One region of the Eubacterium sp. BL-380-WT-2B genome, then DNA from elsewhere that is predicted to be linked to it. Evidence: riboswitches for the same ligand, from Rfam matches in the RefSeq annotation. Region 1 holds a riboswitch; the other holds the start of a gene.
The links. A riboswitch is a leader RNA that binds a small molecule or an ion and turns the genes downstream of it on or off. The one in region 1 is predicted to bind thiamine pyrophosphate.
Positions count from the first base shown of each region.

Region 2: it holds a riboswitch for thiamine pyrophosphate, as region 1 does, so the genes downstream of both, thiC (phosphomethylpyrimidine synthase ThiC) here and thiW (energy coupling factor transporter S component ThiW) in region 1, are expected to answer to the same signal.

Region 1 covers NZ_VUMP01000009.1:101,102-108,535, reverse strand. The annotation lists gene asrB (anaerobic sulfite reductase subunit AsrB) at 1-194, shown strand, start outside; gene asrC (sulfite reductase subunit C) at 213-1,256, shown strand; gene FYJ53_RS17825 (GNAT family N-acetyltransferase) at 1,350-1,835, shown strand; gene FYJ53_RS17820 (DUF3795 domain-containing protein) at 1,872-2,435, shown strand; gene FYJ53_RS17815 (hypothetical protein) at 2,533-3,339, opposite strand; gene thiW (energy coupling factor transporter S component ThiW) at 3,809-4,321, opposite strand; TPP riboswitch at 4,370-4,478, opposite strand; gene FYJ53_RS21930 (FUSC family protein) at 4,510-6,360, opposite strand; gene FYJ53_RS17800 (DUF445 domain-containing protein) at 6,451-7,347, opposite strand.
Region 2 covers NZ_VUMP01000002.1:494,399-501,832, forward strand. The annotation lists gene FYJ53_RS05250 (hypothetical protein) at 1-357, shown strand, start outside; gene FYJ53_RS05255 (gamma-glutamyl-gamma-aminobutyrate hydrolase family protein) at 469-1,203, shown strand; gene FYJ53_RS05260 (Ig-like domain-containing protein) at 1,241-1,810, opposite strand; gene FYJ53_RS05265 (hypothetical protein) at 1,943-2,797, shown strand; gene FYJ53_RS05270 (manganese efflux pump) at 3,168-3,782, shown strand; TPP riboswitch at 3,841-3,941, shown strand; gene thiC (phosphomethylpyrimidine synthase ThiC) at 3,999-5,333, shown strand; gene thiM (hydroxyethylthiazole kinase) at 5,407-6,252, shown strand; gene thiE (thiamine phosphate synthase) at 6,351-7,004, shown strand; gene thiD (bifunctional hydroxymethylpyrimidine kinase/phosphomethylpyrimidine kinase) at 6,997-7,434, shown strand, end outside.

The sequences.
Region 1 (7,434 bases):
CGCCACCGATGATGAAGTTTACAGGTATTGAATGCGGCAAAAACGGCGTGCCGGATGAAAAAATCTGGCTTTCTTTTGAACGCCGTATGTCCTGCGCGGTAGGAAAATGCGGACACTGCCGGATTGATGAGGTTTATGTCTGTCTGGATGGTCCTGTATTCAATTATACTCAGGCTAAGTACCTGGTAGATTAGTGGAAGGGAGCTGCAAAAATGAATCATGATATTGACGTTAAAAAAGTACGGACAAACTGCTTCAGACAGTCTAAAGTACCCGGCGAATTTATGCTCCAGATGCGTGTGCCAGGCGCAGTTATTGAGGCAAAGCATCTGAAGGCTGTGGCTGAAATCTGTGAACGCTGGGGCAATGGCTCCTTTCATATGGGGACCCGGCAAACCCTGGATATTCCAGGTGTCAAATATGAAAATATTCCTGAAGTAAATCGTTATATCAAATCTTATATTGAAGAGGTTGATGTAAAAATCTGCGATTGCGAGATGGAGGCAGACGATTACGGATACCCAACCATCGGAGCCCGAAATGTTATGGCGTGTATTGGAAATACACACTGTATTAAAGGAAATGTAAACACCTACGAACTTGCAAAGAAAATTGAAAAGTTAGTTTTTCCTTCTCATTATCATATTAAAGTATCTGTCGCTGGATGTCCAAATGACTGCGCAAAGGCTAACTTTAATGATTTTGGTATTATGGGTGTTAACAAACAGGTTTATGACTACGATCGCTGTATTGGCTGTGGATCCTGTGTTGATGCCTGTCAGAGCCATGCTACGGGGGTGCTTACGCTCAATAAAGATGGAAAAATTGATAAGGATGTCTGCTGCTGCGTAGGCTGTGGTGAATGCACTTTGATTTGTCCTACTGGAGCGTGGACAAGAGATCCTAAGAAATTATACCGCGTGACTCTTGGAGGCCGTACCGGCAAACAGAGCCCGCGCTCGGGAAAGCTGTTTATGAACTGGGTAACAGAGGAAGTCGTACTGGGAATGTTTGCAAACTGGCAGAAATTTTCAGCCTGGGCGCTGGATTATAAGCCAGAGTATCTCCATGGCGGGCATCTTATTGATCGCGTTGGGTATAAAGAATTTATCAAACACATTTTTGAAGGGGTTACCTTTAATCCTGAGGCAAAGGTTGCAGACGATATTTACTGGGCAGAAAATGAACAGAGAAGCAACATACATGTCATGCCCTTATCACAGCACAAACATGCAGGGCCACAGGAATCTAAATAAGAATTTGAAATCTCAGTATAAGAGGCGCGGGTATTTGTCCCGCGTCTCTTTCTGTGTTAAGATAAGGGTAATCGATAAACAGGAGGTAGAAGCATGAGAGTCATATCATTGAGGGAAGAGCCTGTATATACACAAGCCGCCATCAATTTTTTTCAAGGCCGGTGGGCAACAGAGCGCAGTAAAATGATTTATGAGGACTGTATTGTTCATGGACTTACAACAGAATCGCCGCTGCCGCGTTGGTATCTTTTGCTTGAGAATGATAAGATTATCGGCGGAGCTGGAATGATTACCAATGATTTTGTTAGCCGTATGGATCTGTGGCCCTGGGTATGTTCTGTTTATATTGAAGAGAAATACAGAGGGCATGCCTATGCATGGCGCCTGCTCGAAAGAGCGCGCAAAGACGCCGGGAAGGCTGGGTATTCTTATCTCTATGTCTGTACAGACCTTGTTGGATTTTATGAGCATTATGGTTATGAGTATATTGGCACTGGCTACCATCCCTGGGGAGAATCCTCCAGAATTTATCGGGCCAGCACTGAAAAGGCTGAAAATATAAACGGCGCCGGAATATAGGTGAAAATAATGGAAAATCTAAAGGAGCAAAGCTAAATGGTAAAAAATGAACGAGCATATCCACAATTTTCTATGTGTGGTCTTAACTGTGGCCTGTGTCCTATGTACCATGTGAGAGAATCCGGTTGTCCCGGCTGCGGAGGAAAAGGACATCATTCCTGTGCGATTAAGAGATGCGGCCAGGAACATGACAATGTCGAATTCTGCTTTCAATGCAGAGATTATCCCTGTGAACGCTATAAGGCTGTCAGTCCATACGACAGCTTTATTACATACCGCCACGTGCTAAAGGATTTTCAAAAGGCTGAGAATGACGGCCTGGAAAACTATAAGATAATGCTGAATGAAAAGATTGAAATTCTGTGTTATCTTTTAGAGCATTATAATGACGGCAGACGGAAAACCTTTTACTGTACAGCTGTGAACCTTTTAGAACTTGAAGATTTAAAAAGTGTGATGGCACAGATAAAAGAAAAAATTACCGGCGAGACACCAATAAAAGAGAGCGCTAAACAGGTTGTCAGGCTGTTTCAGACCATGGCGGAAGAAAAAGGAATATCGTTGAAATTGAATAAAAAGAAAGCGGAAAAGATAAGATAATCCTGAAATTAAAAAACCGGAAGACAAGAAATGTATCTTCGTAAAGCTGAATTTAATGATTAAGAAAAAATATAGATTTATTGCGATAAAAAAAGTCCTATTCAGGACTTTTTTTGTTATATTTTTTCAGTTTTGGCATAAAGCGTTTTACAAAGGTTCCCTTACCACGTCCTTTAATGTAAAACAGACCAAAGATTGAAAAGACGACTGCCCCGATAAAGTTAACAAAGAGATCGGACATGGTATCAATCAAGCCAATGTCAATGTAACCGCCATAATTCCATGTTTGTCCATTAACAACTACACTCTCGATTGGAATGGTGACCGCGACATTTTTACCTTCAGGATTAAAAATCACCGAGCTGATACTGTGGATAATGGTATCTTTCTGCATATCCGTATGAAAAAACCAATCCGCTGCAAATTCAAAAAATTCCCATAAAACACCGATCGTCATCGAAAAGCAAAACGCAAAAACTGCCACAAAGATGGGGGACAGGCTGAGGCTGAAATTTTCATTCTCGTTAAGAATATCGATAAGCGAAAATCCAATTGCGGCCATCAGAAAGCCGTTAATAGTATGCAGCATTGCATCCCAATGGTCGAAAATGAGGTAATATTCCTGAATTTCACCAAGGATTTCAGCCGAAAAGATAAAAAGAAGAATAATAACCTCTAACGTAGTAGGCATCTTGATGTGCAGCTCTTTATCTACAAAAGAAGGTATCATAAATAAAACCAGTGTAAATACACATAGGAACACATTATCCCAATTTTTATTTATAATCTGAGCGATCATTACAACAAGAACCATGGCTCTCAACAGCAAGTACAGCAGAAATTTCCCCTTGTTTTCCTGAATATTTTTAACAGATTTTTCTTTTGATGTCTTATCCTTTTTCACGAAGTGCTCCTTTTATGTAATCTAATGATAGCATTATATCACAAAGGCGAAAAAAGCAATATTTATTTATTCGGTTCTGTCATTATAGATAAGCAGTCTCTTTTTAAAAATCTTGACAAAGCCGACAAAGTCGGAAATAATGAATTCATTCACTGGTACTACTAGAGGTCTATCATGTCACAACATCGACGAGTTTTATGCTACTGAATTTTGGAAGAGAATAGCCTGGTCAGCGTGGAGATCAATAGTGTTTGCTAAACACAGAGGGGACTTAAAGAAACATTAAAAATGACAGCATAAAAAATGGGACCTTTACGGGTCCCGGCAAAAGGTATGAAGCTCTGCTGTATAAAGCAGGTGTAGTGAAATGGTAAGCTTCACTACAATGTGATATTTATTATATTATAATCGATTTCATACATCTGTGCAAGTATTAATTGCAGGCAGCAGCCAATTTAAAGCGTTATTGCTATGATCTGGATTTATCATTTAAAATATGGTCCATAACACCGGTTTTCTGAACGGCCGCAACCAGAACGGCCCCAAGAACAACACCACCGATACAGCTGATGAAAAAGGGTATTACATAGGCAAACAGAGCTGCTTCCTTTCCCATGACGACAGTCGCAATCGGGTAAGCTGCAAGTGCCCCGAGGATGCTGGTGCCAAAAAGTTCACCAAGATAGGTGAAAGCCAGCTTTTCAGTATAGCGAAACACCAAACCGCAGAGAAGCGCGCCGCACATACTTCCGGGGAAGGCCAGAAGGCTGCCGGTTCCAAGCATTACCCGGATAAGACTGGTGATAAAAGCCATTGAAACGCCATAAAAAGGACCGAGGAATACTGCTGAGAGAATATTGACCATATGCTGAACCGGAAAACAGCGCGCCGCCCCCAAAGGAATACTGAAGGGTGAGCAGACAACCCCTACAGCAATAAGAATGCCGGCCATTGTCAATTTTTGCGTACGATTTTTTTCCATAATAGAAGCCTCCAGACAAAAAAATGGGATACGCCTACGTGGCGTACCCCATAAAATACGATGCTGTCCCTACGTTGGCATTATCCAAATCAGGTTGTGGGTCGAAGCGACAAAGCCTCCTCTCAGCCCGCTGCGGCGAGCTCCCCCTGTATGATTCTGTTTTATTATAGCTTTTCTTGAAATGAGATTCAAGCCTGTCCAGTTTTTTCTGAAGGAATCTTTGTGGTTTCAAAAGCCCTTTTAAGTGTCTCGCCAGCTATGTGAATTTCAGTTTTAATGTGTTGCCATTTTTCTGGAGAAACGCCTTTTAAGCTTAAGTACATACTCATATGAACAGCTACCGCTAAAAAATGCCGGCTTTTATCCATTATTTTTTTAAAGGACTCTTTTGACATGAGCTTTTGTGCCCCTGACAGGCTCTCCAGCTGATTACTGACCAGATGGAGATTTAACAGATTTTCGTAAAGCAAGGGACCGGCCTTCTGCTTTTCAGCCAGACTCCACAGATTATAAAGAATAAATGAATCTGATTTAAAAAGACTCGTGAGCTCATAACGGAAGACATCCTGTTTGCGTGTTCTAAAGATGAAAATCCCGCCAAGTACAGCGATAGAGACACCGCCGATAACACAAAATACTCGAAATAGCACCAGATCCATGACGCCCAGCTGGGGTAAAAACATAACGGAGGTCATCTGTGTACTGATCATGGTACTGACAATTGAACTTTTTATGGTCAGCATAAAAACCAGTCCGACGGCAATGGTGAGTGGCAGTCGTATTGAGGCGGGAATATATTGTGTGATAAGAACAAAAAATAACATTCCGAGAATTGTGCCGCTCACTTTATAAGCCGCTTTTTTTAGTGTGTCACGGATGTAAATGCTGGAAGATAAATACCCCATAAGTGGTATCCAGTAACCGTGCCATTCATTAAGAGGGATATTAAACCAATGAGGGATAAAGTGTGCGATGATGGTACAGACTGTGACAATGACGGCGGTCTGGAGTGCGAAACGCATCTGGAAAAAATCAAGGCTGAACCGATGCCGCAGTGTAAAAGCTTTATACTGCAGCCCCTGCTTAATGGAAGTATTGAGATCCCTGCAATGACGGTCGTTCAGCAGGCGTTCCCGAAGAGATTCCAGCACCAGCAGCAATTCCTGATTCAGCTGGTTGGATGTCAGGGAGGAGTTTTTCAAGAATACCTGTAAATCTGCTGCCAGTGCTTTGGGGTCCGCTGCTGCCTCCATCCGTTCACCTAAAACAGAGAATTGAGCCCGATCAACTTCTGAAAACTTTTTTACAGAAGCACTTAAGGACTGCAGCACCTGTCCGAGTTGTTCAAGGCAGAGCATTAAGCCATAGGAATACTTCTGGCTTCCATTCATCAGTCCCATTTGTCTGAAAACAGCGGGATAAATATTACTGCTCAGCTTCAGCGACAGAGCATCAAGTTTTTTACCAACCGCCTCGTCTTTGAAGTTTCTTTCTTGACCCAGCGCTATAAATCCGGCGCCTGTGCAGCTGAGTGCTTTCTTTACAAGGGGATTGAAGGGACCTGCCTTTTGACGCTTTTGCAGCAGCAGACTTATTCCAATACAGATGGCCAGACAATAAAGAAGTGATAAGATACGGGGTAAAAGGTCGTTCAGTGTCCCGGGGCTGATCTGTACAAGAATAAAAGCCATACCGGGGATGTAATAGTTTGTTTTCAAAAATTCGTTGGCATCGGCATAGATTAGAAAGAAAATCAGCAGAAATCCTATAATAACCAGTGCTGCAAAATGCATGGAGACCAGAGTCCCTAAAATGGCGTAGCCAACCAACCAAAGAGAATCGAGCAGCATGTTGACAATGGACAGTCGGGTTTTAACCATGGTCTGCGTGTATAAAAGAAAAACAAGAGCAATAACCGCATTATTTCTGCCAAAAAGCAGAATAACCGTTCCCATAAGAAACAAACCGAAGACAATGGCTGGCAATGCTCTGGGCAATGCCTTAAAGAAATTTTTAATGGCTTTTAAAATTGAGATCACTCCTTAACGGTTTTCTTTTAAAATACCCTTTTAGAAAAAAATAAAGCAATAAAAAACGATTCTGGTATTTTTCCAGAACCGTTTTTTAATTTAGAAAAAATTCATTATAAATCCCATAATCATACCCAGCAGACCGCCGAGCCATATGATGGCATTCAATTCTTTTTTCATGATACTCAAAATGATTTTTTCCATCTCCAACACATCAAAACCATTGATTTGGTCTTCTACCAGTTGAGGAATATCCAAAGCGATGAGTGCCTTGGATAAATTATTTTCGACCAGATTGTGATAGGCTTTAAGCAGACTCTCTTTTACCTTTGGTACACTTGAGCCGAAACGATCGTAGAGCTCAGCCATGCTGTAATCCAGTATTTCATGGCTCTCGCGGTCTACAAGATTACCGATCATTTCCTCACCGCGTTCAAAGACCATGTTGTTGACAGTATCCTTGAGCTTTTCACGGATACCGATCATGGTGTTATCACTGACCATAAAAGAAAAAGCTGAAAACAATGAATTATTCTTGATTTCATCCATCGCAGCATCGGCAACCATATCACCGACATCCATCTGGCATACCTTACGATACAGCAGTGCGGTTGCCTTTTCAGTGGTTGTATTCGCCAGTGCTTCTGTTTTTTCCTCATCGGTATAGTGGATAATAACTTCACGAATGGTCATGGGACTGTCTTTGTAAGCCTCAATTTTATGATCGATATAGCTGTTGATTTTAGCATCCATTTCCTGCGACAGGAGTCCGCGGCTCAGAACTTCTTCATTTACTAATGTAGATCCAATGACAGCTCCCACAGATTTTGCGATTCGCGGTTTTTCTTTTGGAATGATCCCCGGCGTGAAGGGAAGTGTCCATCCTAAAATTTTGACAGGCTTCAGTGGCCGGAATAACATGCGTATGGCAATCCCGTTGGTGATAAGACCGATAACAGCACCGACCAAAGGGCCGATTAAAAAGTGTAGATCCAATTATGATCGCTCCTTTATAGAATGATTGGTTATTATAGTATTATAACGATGACGCTTATAAATGTCCATCCTCAAGTTTAACTTAAA
Region 2 (7,434 bases), on a different contig from region 1:
GTCAGCGAAATAATTTTCAAGCGGTCAAAAAAGGAATATGCAGAGTGTCACTCACTGGCCAATGATCAGTATCAAAGCCTTCTGGGCATGTCGCTTGATATGATTCTCAGCCTGCCATCAGAAACTGTCTTTGATCTTTTGGGAAATTTTGGGGAGGTCGAACCTAAAAAGGTGCTGACACTTGTGGACCTGTTAAAAGAGGACAGCAAGGTTTTCAAGGAAGAGGGCGATGAAGCCACCGCAGGAGCTATCCGTGAAAAATGCGAGGATCTTTTGAACCTGCTGGATCGTTATGATCTGGATGACGATGCCATGGCCGAACTGGACAAGCGCATGGCCGATTTTGGGATTGACTGATAAAGAAAAGGCTTGTTATTTCAAAGAATTTGGGGTAATATTATTTTAAAGTATTTCAATGGCAAAAGCTTGAGGAAATACTTTTTTTATATTTTGTTGGAGGAAAACAGAATGGAAAGAAAACCTAAAATAGGGGTACTGCCCCTTTATGATACAAAACAGGCAAGTAAATGGAACAGCATCTGGATTTTTCCGGGATATTTAAATGGTATTCTGGAGGTCTCCGGCATGCCTTTTCTTTTGCCGCTCTTAAAAAATGAAGCGGATATACGTGCGTTGGTAAATGAGTTTGACGGCTTTTTATTTACTGGCGGACAGGATGTGGACCCGGCGCTCTACAATCAGGAAATGACCGAATATTGCAATGAGGTTTCGCCGGAACGGGATTATATGGAAGTGATTTTGTTTGATGAAGTCCGGAAACAGGACAAAGCCCTTTTTGGTGTCTGCCGCGGCCTTCAGTTTTTTAATGTGGCTCTGGGCGGTACGCTTTATCAGGATCTGATCGCACAAAAAAAGGATCCAGATCCTGTACAGCATTCCCAGAAAACAGAGTTTGTTTTTCCGGTGCACGATATTGAGATTAAAGAAGGCAGTAAGCTGTTTGAAATTATCGGTGAAAAAACAATTCGTGTCAACAGTATGCACCACCAGGGAATCGCGGAGCTTTCCCCAGAACTGGAGGCGACAGCGCGCGCAAAGGATGGACTGGTGGAAGCTGTTGAGATACCAGATATGACTTATGGTCTGGCAATCCAGTGGCATCCTGAGTTTCTGTGGCCTAAGCGTTCATACGAATATGATTTATTTAAAGCCTTTGTGGAGGCAGCGAAAAATAAGGCATAATAAAAGACGCATCCATTATCGGATGCGTCTTTTTAAATTAACGTTTGCGCCTTTTGTAGAGAATACCAATAATAATAGCGGCGATGATGACAATGGCAGCAACCACTGCAATTGAAGTTCCGGTAATGGAAGAAGCGGATTTTACAGTGGTAAAATGAATTTCCACAGGGGCCTGCAAGTGTTCTCCTGTTGTTGAAGTCAAGATTTTATCCACTTTTATGATGTATTCTTGATTGCTTTTCAAATTATTCTTTGGATTAATGCGGATGGTCCCCCAGTCTTCAGGATCAATCAGATCATCGGATAAGACAATGTCGGCATCCACCTGTTTGCCCTTACTCCAAAGGCTTACAGCCTTCTCGTTTGTCGCCCTTACGGCTGTGTTGACCACATTCTGGTTAAAGGATACGGAAATTTCCGTGAAGGGCTGTACATTTGTGGCGCCGTCCTGTGGGACGCTGGAGGTTAAGGTGAGAGGACTGCCAACCGCCCCCTCGTTGAGAGCAGGGTCTCCGGCTGGTGTTTCAGCCAAAATTGGGCTGAAGCTGCTCAACAGCAGAATGGAGAGAATCACAGTAAAGCTTATTTTTAAACATTTATTTTTCATTTTAGCTACTCCTTCATTTTACATAAGATGTAATAACAATTACCCAAAATTCTTAAATAAAAAACGATTTTTCTGCATGTGTGTTATAATGGTTCAGAAAAGCAGTGAAAATTTTTAGAAGGGAGATAGTTTTTGAAAAAGGAAAAGAGAGAAAAGAATACAGGTGAATCAGCAGGAAAAAGCCGTGGCAAGGTTTTTTTGTATATACTGCTTCGTGTCTTAGTTGTTGCAGTTATGATCGCACAGATCTGGAATCAAAACTGGAACAACGTTTTTCTATGTGTGCTGACATTGATTTTATTTATGATTCCAAGCTTTGTGGACAAGCAGCTTCACATTGAAATGCCAACAACTCTTGAAATTATTATTATATTATTTATTTTTTCAGCAGAAATTTTAGGTGAGATTCAGGAATATTATCTGATTTTTGACCATTGGGATGCGATGCTGCACACCATAAACGGTTTTTTAATGGCGGCCATTGGCTTTTCATTGATTGATATTTTAAATCAAAATGAAAATTTCAGCATGAGCCTTTCACCGGTTTTTGTAGCTGTTTTTGCATTTTGTTTTTCAATGACCATTGGTGTGCTTTGGGAGTTTTTTGAGTTTGGAGCTGATTGGTTTTTCCAAACCGATATGCAAAAAGATACGATCATTCACAGTATCAGCTCGGTTATATTTAACCCTGAAGGCAAAAATGTTGCGGTAACCATCCCAATCGAGAGTATTGTGGTTAATGGGCAGACCTGGAACTATGGCGGTTATATTGATATTGGACTGGTGGATACAATGTCCGATTTATTCGTTAATTTTATCGGCGCAGTGGTCTTCTCGGTTTTTGGTTTGTTTTACATTAAGGGCCGTGGAAAAGGGACCTTTGTCAAACGTTTTATGCCAAAGCTCAAGAAGAAACAGTTGGAAGAAAATGCGGAAACGGATACTTTTGAAAATTCGAGAAATTCTGGGATAAACACCAAAGAGTAAAACAGGGAGGTGCTGCGAAAATGTGGCGCCTCTCTCTGCATTTAATTGGGTTTAGGGTTTCTGTAGCCGATTTGTTAATAAAATAACTTGACAATTACTGATGGAAATGTTATCATTATTGACAGTTAATGAAAACGTTTTTGAAACGTAAGATATAAGGTGGAATCAAGGGGGATACCATCTTCGAAAATGATATCTGGATGAACGTTTTCTTAATGGGGAAAATGAAGGGGAGTTAGATACCTGGTGCAAGGGGGTGCCAGGTATCTTTGTTTTTTGATAAAATTTACCAGAGGACAGCGATAATTCACATGGATAAAAAGGTATAATATAAAAAAGAACGTATAAAATAAACAGGGAGCATGGTAAAATGCTTATTTTCATTGTATCCGCTTTGCTATTCAGCCTTTCGTCCAATCTTGATAACATTGTGGTTGGTCTGGCCTTCGGAATTAAAAAAATTCATCTTAACGCGGTTTCGAACCTGACTGTGGCTGTTATTACAACAACAGGAACGGTCATCGCCATGCTCTTTGGCAAGTGGCTGTCTGGTTATATTCCAGACAGGATAGGAAATGATCTTGGCGCTGGGATTATTATACTGCTGGGTGTTTATTTTGCCATACAGGGAATCATCAAGCTTTTAAAGGAGAAAAAATCAGGCAGCTACGCTATGAAAAATACAGGTGAAATGGCAGATGTGATGGATGCATCGGTTCAGGATAAGGACCATATTCGCTACCGTGAAATTGTAACAGTTGCCCTTGGTCTGACCTTTAATAATCTGGGAACAGGGATAGCCGCCAGTATCACAGGCGTCAGTATTGGCCTGACTGCTGTGTGTACGTTTATTATAAGCCTTGTTGCTTTATGGTCTGGCTTCCGGCTTGGAGGACAGGTGGTCGGCCCTCTTTTGGGGGATTATGCGCCGGCCGTTTCTGGTGTATTATTGGTTATCTTAGGTTTAATTGAAATGTTTTGGTAAATATGAAGAAACTTCTTGTTATTTTGGTGCACTTAGGATAGAATTAGAAAGACAAATGAGTTGATGCCCGGGGAGCTTTTGCTGAGATTGGATTGAATCCTAAACCCGTTTTACCTGATGCGGTGTAACGCCGTCGTAGGGAGGACAAGTTGAGCTAAGCGCGTACCCGTGGGTGCGCTTTTTTTGTTGAAAAACTGAAAAAGTTAAGGAGAAAATATGGAGCTGTTCACAACTCAAATGGATGCCGCGCGCCGTGGCATTGAAACGGAAGCGATGAAGCGCGTCGCGGAATATGAAAATATGCCTTTAAGTAATTTAATGGGCCTGGTGGCAAAAGGGCAGGTTGCTATACCTGCCAACAAGAATCACCGTTGCCTGACACCCTATGGGGTCGGCAGTGCGTTGAAGACAAAGATCAACGTCAATCTTGGAACATCCAGAGACTGTTTGAACCTGGATGTAGAAATGGAAAAGGTGAAGCGTGCTGTTGACATGGGCGCAGAAGCCATCATGGACCTGAGCTCTTTTGGAGATACACGCAAATTCAGACGCAAACTGACAGAGAGCTGCCCGGCCATGCTCGGCACTGTACCAATCTACGATGCTGTGGTTTATTACAATAAGCCGCTTCAGGAGATTACTTCTCAGGAGTGGATCGATGTTGTGCGCATGCATGCAGAGGATGGTGTTGATTTTCTGACGCTGCATTGTGGGATCAACCGTTCAACTGCAGACCGCTTCAAGAATAACGGACGTTTGATGAATATTGTATCCCGCGGAGGTTCGCTTATTTTTGCATGGATGGAAATGACCGGCAATGAAAACCCATTCTTTGAGTTTTATGATGAGATTCTGGAAATCTGTCAGGAGTATGATGTTACCATTAGCCTTGGTGACGCCTGCAGACCTGGATGTATTGCGGATGCCGGTGATATTTCACAGATTTCTGAGCTGGTGGTTCTTGGAGAACTGACACAGCGTGCATGGGATAAGAATGTCCAGATCATTGTTGAAGGGCCTGGTCATATGCCGCTTAACCAGATTCAGGCTAATATGGAAATTCAGCAGACAATCTGCAAAGGCGCCCCCTTCTATGTGCTTGGCCCACTCGTAACGGACATCGCGCCAGGCTATGACCATATTACTTCGGCCATTGGCGGTGCTATCGCGGCGACCTACGGGGCGTCCTTCCTGTGCTATGTCACACCAGCTGAGCATTTGAGACTACCGGATGTCGATGACGTTAAGGAGGGTATTATCGCGTCAAAAATTGCAGCCCACGCAGCGGATATTGCCAAAGGACTGCCAGGGGCGGCTGATTGGGATTATCAGATGGGAGTTGCCAGACGCGAGCTGGACTGGGAAAAAATGTTTGGCCTTGCCATTGATCCCGAAAAAGCAAAGCGTTACCGCGCGGAGTCGACCCCAGAGAACCAGGATACCTGTACCATGTGCGGAAAGATGTGCTCAGTTAGAAACATGAACAAGGTTTTAAACGGAGAGCATGTGGACATTATGGAAGACACAAAGGAGTGTCCTTCTGATAAATAAACCAGGTGCGCAGGTGAATGGTGCGGCTTAAAAGGCCGGCAGTCACCTGCGCTTTCACTTTAAAGGAGAAAAGATGATCCAATTAAACAAAAATTTTGTCGATATTTTTGAAAACACCCAGATAAAGCCACAACTGGTTCATAATATTACCAATTATGTCACAGTCAATGACTGTGCAAATATACTTTTGGCCATGGGGTCATCCCCGATCATGGCAGATGATATTGAAGAGGTAGAGGAGATTACCACCATTTGCAGTGCTTTGGTACTCAATATCGGGACACTGAACAGCCGGACTGTAGAATCTATGATTGCCGCGGGGAAAAAAGCCAATGAACTGGGGCATCCTGTGATACTGGACCCTGTGGGGGCCGGCGCTTCAAAGTTCAGAACAGAAACAACTTATCAGCTATTGAAAGAAGTGAAGTTTGCTGTTATCCGTGGTAATATCTCTGAAATTAAGACGGTTTATGCTGGAGCAGGTACCACAAAGGGGGTAGATGCCGATGTTAATGATGAAGTGACTGATGAGACACTGGACACTACCGTCACTTTAGCTAAAGAGCTGGCTGAAAGAGCAGGTGCGGTCATTGCGGTCACAGGAGCAATGGACCTTATTGCAGATGCTGGGAAAGCTTATGTGGTCAAAAACGGACATCACGATATGTCTAAGATTACTGGTACGGGCTGCATGCTCAGTGCCATGACGGCAGCCTATGTGGCAGCCAATCCTGAGAAGGCTTTGGAAGCGGTGGTATGCGCGGTGGCCAGCATGGGAATTGCCGGTGAGCTGGCTTCACGTCAGGTTACAAATAATCAGCTGGGGACAGGAAGTCTAAGGACTTTTATCATTGATAATATCAGTACGATGACAGGAAAAACCATTGAAACTTATGCAAAAATTACCTTGATTCCATGAGGTGAAAAAGCTAAAATAATGTTATAAAATATTTCAATCGGGTATAAAATAAACAGGAAAAGTGAAAGTTGAAATTTGACTGTCAAATTAGGAGAATTATGAAAAACAATGTGAAAAAAGAAGATATGCTGCTCTATATCGTTACAGACCGTTCCTGGCTTGGCGAAAGTACCCTTGAGGAAGAGGTTTGTGCTGCGATAGATGGCGGTGCTACCTTTCTTCAGATCAGGGAAAAGGACATGGCGCATCAGGATTTTCTACACGAAGCACGAAGCCTGAAGGAACTGGCAAGGGCCGCAGGGATCCCCTATGTCATCAATGATGAGATAGAAATTGCTTTAGAGGTGGACGCAGACGGAGTACACATTGGGCAAAGCGATGGCGCTGTTGCGGAAACCCGTAAGAAGATCGGCCCAAATAAAATTCTGGGTGTATCTGCGCAGACACTGGAACAGGCTTTGGCAGCAGAGAAGGAAGGCGCGGATTATCTCGGTGTGGGGGCAGTTTTCTCAACTTCTACGAAGACGGATGCCAAAGCGGTTTCTTTTGAGACACTTAAGAGCATCTGCAGCAGTGTGAAAATCCCTGTGGTTGCCATTGGTGGTATCAGTGAAGAAAATCTTTTAGAGCTCTCTGGCTCAAAGGTTGACGGCGTCGCGGTTATCTCTGCGGTGTTTGCTCAGCCAGATACACGGGCGGCGGCACAGAAAATTCGAAAATTATCTGAAAAGATGGTGAAATCAAATGATTAAGGCATTGACAATTGCAGGCTCCGATTGCAGCGGAGGTGCAGGTATACAGGCAGATCTCAAAACTTTTACGGTTTACGGTGTTTATGGTATGAGCGTCATTACGGCCATAACAGCACAGAATACAACTGGTGTATTCACTGTAGAAAATATTTCTGAAAAGATGGTGGAAGCCCAGATGGATGCAGTCTTTACAGACATTGTGCCAGATGCGGTGAAAATAGGTATGGTTTCTTCAGAAGCGATTATCCATGCCATTGCGAAAAAGTTAAAGGAATATGCCCCCAAGAATATTGTGCTGGACCCGGTCATGGTTGCCACAAGTGGTGACGCACTTTTTGACAGGACAGCCCAGTCAGTTTTAATTAACGAACTCATGCCATTGGCGGATTTGATCACTCCGAACATTTCGGAGGCTGAGATTTTGTCAGGT